Linked DNA regions of Aquabacterium sp. OR-4. The protein of the gene in region 2 interacts with the protein of the main gene of each other region in a pairwise test. Links are inferred from orthologs where the notes say so. Each region holds a gene or a part of one and is shown on either strand. Other genes may lie near its edges.

Region 1 (3,185 bases), 1.4 Mb from region 2 along the record:
GGGCCGCGGCCTGCACCAGGCCCTCGGCCAGGGCCAGGTGAAAGCGCGCGGCGCCGCGGCCGGCGTCGGCCTCGTCGAGCAGCGCGATCAGCAGCGGCCACAGGTCGAGCGAAGGCGCCGGCAGCACCGGGTCGGCATGCCCCTGCAGCCAGGCCGTGGCGGCCTGCTCCAGCGCGATGGCGGCCTCGGCCTCGTGGGCCTGGTGCAGGCTCAGGCCCAGCACGCCGGCCGCGGCGTCGAACCAGCGGCCGGCACCGCTGCTGCGCGGGCAGCGCAGGTCACGCGCCAGCAGCTGGGCCACGCCGCGGGCGGCGGCCTCGCCCACCGCGGCGCCCAGGCGCGGCACGATCTCGGCCGCGCGGCCGGCGCGGTGCCACACCGCGGCGGCCAGGCGCCAGGGCTCGCGCGCCGCGGCATCACCGCCGGGCAGCGGCAGCAGCGGCAGGTGGGCCAGGCGCCACATGCGGCCGTGCTGCACGCGCAGCAGCTCACCGCCCCAGGCCGTGCCATCGCTGCCATGGCCCACGCCATCGAGGGCCAGGCCGATCAGCGGCGTGTGATCGCCCAGGCCCAGCTCGGCCTGCACCACGGCGATGTGGGCATGGTGGTGCTGCACCGCCAGCGCCGGCACGCCCAGGCGCTGGGCCCAGGCGGCCGCCACCTGGGTGCTGTGGAAATCGGGGTGCAGGTCGTGGGCCACGGCGGCGATGGGGCCACCGGCGGCCGCCACCAGCGCGGCCACCGAGGCCTGCAGCGCCGCACAGGCCGCGGGCGTGCCCAGGTCGTCGTGCAGCGGCGACCACCACACCCGCGTGCCGCCGTTGCCGTCGGGCTCGATCAGGCAGGCGGTGTTCTTGAGAAAGGCGCCGCAGGCCAGCACCCGTGCCGGGGTGGGCGCGGGCAGCGTGGTCTGGGTGAGCGGCGCGGTCATGGTGGCGGCGTTGCGGCGGCGAGGTGGCGGCAGGGGCGCGCGCTTCAGCGCGCGCTGCCCGCAGCGTCCAGCGTGGCCAGCCGGGCTTCCAGCTCGGCGATGCGCTGGCGCAGTGCGGCCTCGGTGCCGGCCTTGGTGTCGGCATCGGTCGGCGGTGCAGCGGACGGGGCGCTGCCGTCGGCGTCGAGCAGCCAGTCGAGCCAGGCGTCCATGCCGGCACCGCTCGTGGCAGAGACCAGCAGCACCTCGATGCCGGGGTTCACGCGGCGGGCATACGCGATGCAGCGCGCCACATCGAAATCCAGGTGCGGCAGCAGATCCACCTTGTTGAGCACCATCAGGCGCGCGGCGGCAAACATGTCGGGGTACTTGAGCGGCTTGTCCTCGCCCTCGGTGACCGACAGGATGGCCACCTTGGCGCGCTCGCCCAGATCCCACATCGCGGGGCACACCAGGTTGCCGACGTTCTCGATGAACAGGATGGCCGGCGCGTGGCCGTGGCCGTGGTCGTGCGCATGTTCATGGGCGCGCCCGTGTGCGTGACCGTGCGCGTGGTCATGCAGCGGCAGCCGCCCGAAGGCTTCGGCCACCATCTGCGCGTCGAGGTGGCAGCCCTTGCCGGTGTTGACCTGGATCGCCGGCGCGCCGGTGGCGCGGATGCGGTCGGCATCGTGGCTGGTCTGCTGGTCGCCCTCGATCACCGCCACCGGCAGCTGCGGTGCGCGCTGCTGCAGCGCCTGGATGGTGGCGCACAGCAGCGTGGTCTTGCCCGAGCCGGGGCTGGACACCAGGTTGTAGGCCGCGATGCCATGGCCGGCGAAGTGCGCGCGGTTGAGCGCCGCCAGGCGGTTGTTCTCGCCCAGCACATGGGTCTCGAGCTGGATCGCGCGGGTCTGGCTCATGCCCGGCACCGACACCCGGGCCTGGCCGGCGCCGTAGTGCAGATCGCCGTTGGCGGCCACCGCCGGGCCGTGGGCCGGGGCGGCCGCGTGGCCGGCGGGGTGGTCATGGCTGTGACCATGACCATGACCGTGATCGTGATCGTGATCGTGATCATGGCCGGCCTGGCCGGTGGCGGCGCATCCGCAAACGACACACATGCTTCAGGTCTCCTGCTGTGGCAGCCGCGCTGGGGCTGCGGTGGAAAGTGGCTCGTCGTGCACGATCAGCTCGTGCACCGTGAGATCGGTGCCGCTGGTGGGCTGGATCTGGTGGCTGCCGCAGTGCGGGCAGGCGTCCAGGCGCGAGCGGATGGGCACGCTGGCCGCGCAGGGCAGGCACCAGGCCTGGGCCGGCGGCTCGAGGATCTCGATCTCGGCGCCGTCCAGGCAGGTGCCCGGGGCGATGGCGTCGAGCGCAAAACGCAGCGCCCGCACCTCCACGCCCGACAGCGCGCCCGCCGCCAGCGTGAGCCGCTTGACGCGCGCGAAGTGCTCGCGCGCGGCGGCGTCTTCCACCACCTTCAGCACACCGCCGGCCAGGCTCATCTCATGCATGCTGGGCCTCGTGCGGGTGGGCGGGCAGCGCGGCGGCGGCCACGGTGAAGGCCACGCAGGGGTCGAAGGCCACGGCCAGGCGCGTGGCGGCCGGCGCGTCGCCCGCCGCCTGGGCCTGCAGCGCCCGGGCCAGCACGCCCTGCGGATGGAAGTTCCAGTCGGTGGGCGCCAGCACCTGCAAGGCCTGCAGGCGCGGGCCGGCCGGGCTGCCGTCGTCGGCGGCCAGGGCCACGCGGTAGGCCAGCAGGCCGCGCGCCGTCTCCACCCAGGCCAGGCCCTCGCCGGGCGCCGGCGATGCGGCACCGGCGGCCAGCCAGTCGGCCCCGCCGGGCGCATGCGGCGCGCCGGCCGGGCTGGCCAGTTGCAGCAGGTCGACGAGTCGGCTCACCAGGCGCATCCAGGCATTGTGGGCCGCCGGCGCCAGCCTGTCGTGGTGGCGGCTCCAGGGGCCGGTGTCGGGCAGGGCCTCGGCGCCGGGGTCGGCGCCCGCGGCGTCCACCGCGCCAGATGCGCCAGCCTCGGCAGACGCGCCCGCCGCAGCAGGGCCGCCCGCGGCCGGCCAGCCGGCCAGCGCCGCGCCCACCGCGGCCGCGGCGCCTTCGGCCGCGGCCAGCGGCTGCCAGGGCCGCGGCGGGGTGGCCAGGGCCTGGGTGGCGGCCTGCTGCGCAGCCAGCAGGCGGGCCAGTGGCGTGTGCTGGCGCTGCGCCCAGCGCGCCGGCCAGGCCAGCGGATCGTCGGCCCAGGCGGCCAGCCAGCGG
Region 2 (3,079 bases):
AGCTGAGCCTGGCCCGCGCGCTGGTGCACGAGATCGCCCATCGGCTCGGGTGCGCACCGGGGAGCCCGTGAGTGTGAATGCACTGCACTGGCCGGGCCTGGACTGGCTGGCCCTGGCGGGCGGTGGCAACCGCTGCGGGTGGCAGGCCGGCGCCCTGGACGATTTAGCGAGGTTCGGCGCACGCTTGCCGCAGGGCCTGAGCGGTACCCGTGCCGGCGCCGCCATTGGCGCCGCCGTTTTTGCCTGCGCGGCGGCGGTCAGGCCAATGGCCATGGATGGTGGCGACACCGACAACGCGCCCGTGCCCGTGCCCGATGCCGCGCGCCAGCCAGCGACCCAGGCTCTGGTGATGCCGACGCGTCATGACCCCGGGCGACCGCCGCTGTTTCGTGAGCTTGGCCGAACCTGCTGGCAGCCCAGCCAGCCCGTGCCTGTTTCAACCTGGGATTGCCGCCGGGGCACGCCCGTGAAGGCCGCTTGGGAGCTGGGCCGCAGCGATGCCGCGGCCTTGCTGTCACGGGGCTGCGTGACGCTCAGCTGACAAGTCCCCACCTCGACTGACCCATGATGAACTGCATCGATCTCAAGATCCTCGACCCCCGCATGGCCGAGCACCTGCCCGCCTACGCCACGCCGGGCAGCGCCGGCCTCGATCTGCGCGCCTGCATCGCCGCGCCGCTCAGCCTGGCCCCGGGCCAGTGCGAGCTGATTCCCACTGGCATCGCCATCCACATTGGCGATCCCGGTCTGGCGGCCATGATCCTGCCGCGCTCGGGCCTGGGCCACAAGAACGGCATCGTGCTGGGCAATCTGGTGGGCCTGATCGACAGCGACTACCAGGGCCCGCTGATGGTGAGCTGCTGGAACCGCGGCAACGCGGCCTTCACGCTCGAACCGATGGCGCGCCTCGCGCAGCTGGTGATCGTTCCGGTGGTGCAGGCCACGTTCAGGCGGGTGGATGACTTCACCGCCTCGCAGCGTGGCGAAGGCGGCTTCGGCTCGACCGGCAGGGCCTGAACCGGGGGTGACCCTGCGTACCCGCAGGGCCTGGTGCGCCATGCCAGCGGGCCGAGCGCCGGGCAGCTCCCAAGCCGGTCCGCACCCGCCCGGCGGGTGGCCCTGCGTACCCGCAGGGGCGGGTGCGCCATGCCAGCGGGCCGAGCGCCGGGCCGCTCCCAAGCCGGCCCGCACCCGCCCGGCGGGTGGCCCTGCGTACCCGCAGGGCCGGGTGCGCCATGACTAATGCAGATGGGGCGGCGTCTGCGCCGTGGGCACCACGCTCAGCAAGCTCTCTGCCACCGAGCCGGCTTCGGCTTCGGCATCGGTGGCTTCGCGCACGGCAAGCACCTTGACGTGCAGGTTCAGCGACACGCCAGCCAGCGGGTGGTTGCCATCCAGCACCACATGCGAGGTGTAGATCTCGGTCACGGTGTAGATCAGCTCGGGCGGCATGCCCACGGTGGCGGCGCCTTCGGGCAGGCCATCGAACTGCATTCCTTCTTCCACGCCCTCGGGAAACACCGCGCGGTCTTCAAAACACACCAGCTGCGCGTCATAGTCGCCGAAGGCGTGTTCGGGCTCGAGGTGCAGGTCGGTCTCGAAACCGGCTTCCTGGCCGGCCAGGGTTTCTTCCAGCTTGGGCAGCAGGTCGTCGCCGCCGTAGAAGAACTCCATCGGTTCGAGCAATTCATCGATGGCCTGTCCCTGGGCATCGGCCAGGGTCCATGTCAGGCTCACCACACAAGGGGCTTGGATCAACATCCAGGCATGATCGCACAAGCCGCATGACGCCCGGCCGCGGTGACAATGCCGCGCCATGGATGTGAACCAACCCACGGCGCTGCTGGGCGGCCTGTCGCCCGAGCGCTTCATGCGCCGCCATTGGCAAAAGAAACCGCTGCTGGTGCGCCAGGCCTGGCCCGGCGTGCAGCCGCCGTTGAGCCGCTCGGCGCTGTTTGATCTGGCCGGGCAGGAGGGCGTTGAAAGCCGCCTGCTGACGCAGCTGGATGCGCGCGGCAAGCCGGGCTGGCAGTTGCGGCACGGCCCGTTCACGCGGCGCCAGATCCCGCCCGTCGGCAAGCCGGGCTGGACCCTGCTGCTGCAGGGCCTGGATCTGCACCTGGACGCGGCGCACCGCATGCTGGCGCCGTTTCGCTTCGTGCCCGACGCGCGGCTCGATGACCTGATGATCTCCTACGCCAGCGATGGCGGCGGCGTCGGCGCGCACCTCGATTCGTACGACGTGTTCCTGCTGCAGGTGCACGGCCGCCGGCGCTGGCGCTTCGGCCCGGTGAAGGACCGCAGCCTGGTGCCCGGCTTGCCGGTGCGCATCCTGGCCAACTTCGAGCCCACCGAAGAACATGTGCTCGAGCCCGGTGACATGCTCTACCTGCCGCCGCTGTGGGGTCACGATGGCGTGGCCGAAGGCGAGTGCATGACCTGCTCGGTGGGCTTTCGCGCCGCCACCGCCACCACGCTGGCGCAAGACCTGCTGCAACGCCTGGCCGATGACCTCGAGCCGCCACCGCCGGGCGTGCGCGAGGCCATCTACCGCGATCCCGGCCATGGCGCCACCACCACGCCCGGGCGCCTGCCCACTACGCTGCGCGAGTTTGCGATCGCCTCGCTCGAGCGTGCGCTGGCCGACCCGCAGGCCCTTGACCGGGTGCTGGGTGCCGCCGTGACCGACCCCAAGCCGCAGGTCTGGTTCGAGGCTGGCGTGGCGGTGGGCGAGGGCGCCGGCGTGCGCCTGGATCGCCGCACGCGCATGGCCTACGACGAGCACCACGTGTTCATCAATGGCGAAGCCTTTGAAGCCAGCGGCCGCGACGCCAGGCTGATGCGCCAGCTGGCCGATGCCCGTGAGCTGGCACCGGCCGAGGTGGCGCGGCTGGGCGAGGGCGCGCGCGGCCTGCTCGACGACTGGGCCGAGGCCGGCTGGCTGCATCAGCAGCTGGCTGGTTGATTCATCGGCTGACATACCGTAGCCATGAATCCCCCAGAGCCACCATCCGGCCCGCCGGGCGATCCACTGGCGGCGCCCTTGGCCGATACCGTGCTGACCGGGCGCGCAGCGTGG

The links.
Region 1: the proteins of N4G63_RS06150 (region 2) and hypB interact in binary tests that used the Escherichia coli proteins (3 or more experiments, as listed by UniProt). The link is inferred for Aquabacterium sp. OR-4 from one-to-one orthologs.

What each region holds. Positions count from the first base shown.
Region 1 is NZ_JAOCQD020000001.1:63,481-66,665, forward strand. The notes cover bases 4-2,878. They hold hypB (hydrogenase nickel incorporation protein HypB), read right to left. Parts: upstream 2,032-2,878; coding sequence 976-2,031; downstream 4-975. Other genes in these bases: N4G63_RS00250 (Kae1-like domain-containing protein), read right to left, coding at 4-931; N4G63_RS00260 (hydrogenase maturation nickel metallochaperone HypA/HybF), read right to left, coding at 2,035-2,427; N4G63_RS00265 (hypothetical protein), read right to left, coding at 2,420-2,878. Also shown: more of N4G63_RS00250, read right to left, coding at 1-3; more of N4G63_RS00265, read right to left, coding at 2,879-3,185. UniProt on the Escherichia coli protein: Involved in the maturation of [NiFe] hydrogenases. Required for nickel insertion into the metal center of the hydrogenase. Exhibits a low intrinsic GTPase activity, which is essential for nickel insertion.
Region 2 is NZ_JAOCQD020000001.1:1,442,502-1,445,580, reverse strand. What follows is about bases 1-2,769. They hold N4G63_RS06150 (FKBP-type peptidyl-prolyl cis-trans isomerase), read right to left. Parts: upstream 1,762-2,769; coding sequence 1,240-1,761; downstream 1-1,239. Other genes in these bases: N4G63_RS06145 (JmjC domain-containing protein), read left to right, coding at 1,817-2,769; dut (dUTP diphosphatase), read left to right, coding at 568-1,017; N4G63_RS06160 (patatin-like phospholipase domain-containing protein), read left to right, coding at 74-541; coaBC (bifunctional phosphopantothenoylcysteine decarboxylase/phosphopantothenate--cysteine ligase CoaBC), read left to right, coding at 1-71. In the rest of the region: more of N4G63_RS06145, read left to right, coding at 2,770-2,965; N4G63_RS06140 (hypothetical protein), read left to right, coding at 3,044-3,079. UniProt on the Escherichia coli protein: Folding helper with both chaperone and peptidyl-prolyl cis-trans isomerase (PPIase) activities. Chaperone activity prevents aggregation of unfolded or partially folded proteins and promotes their correct folding.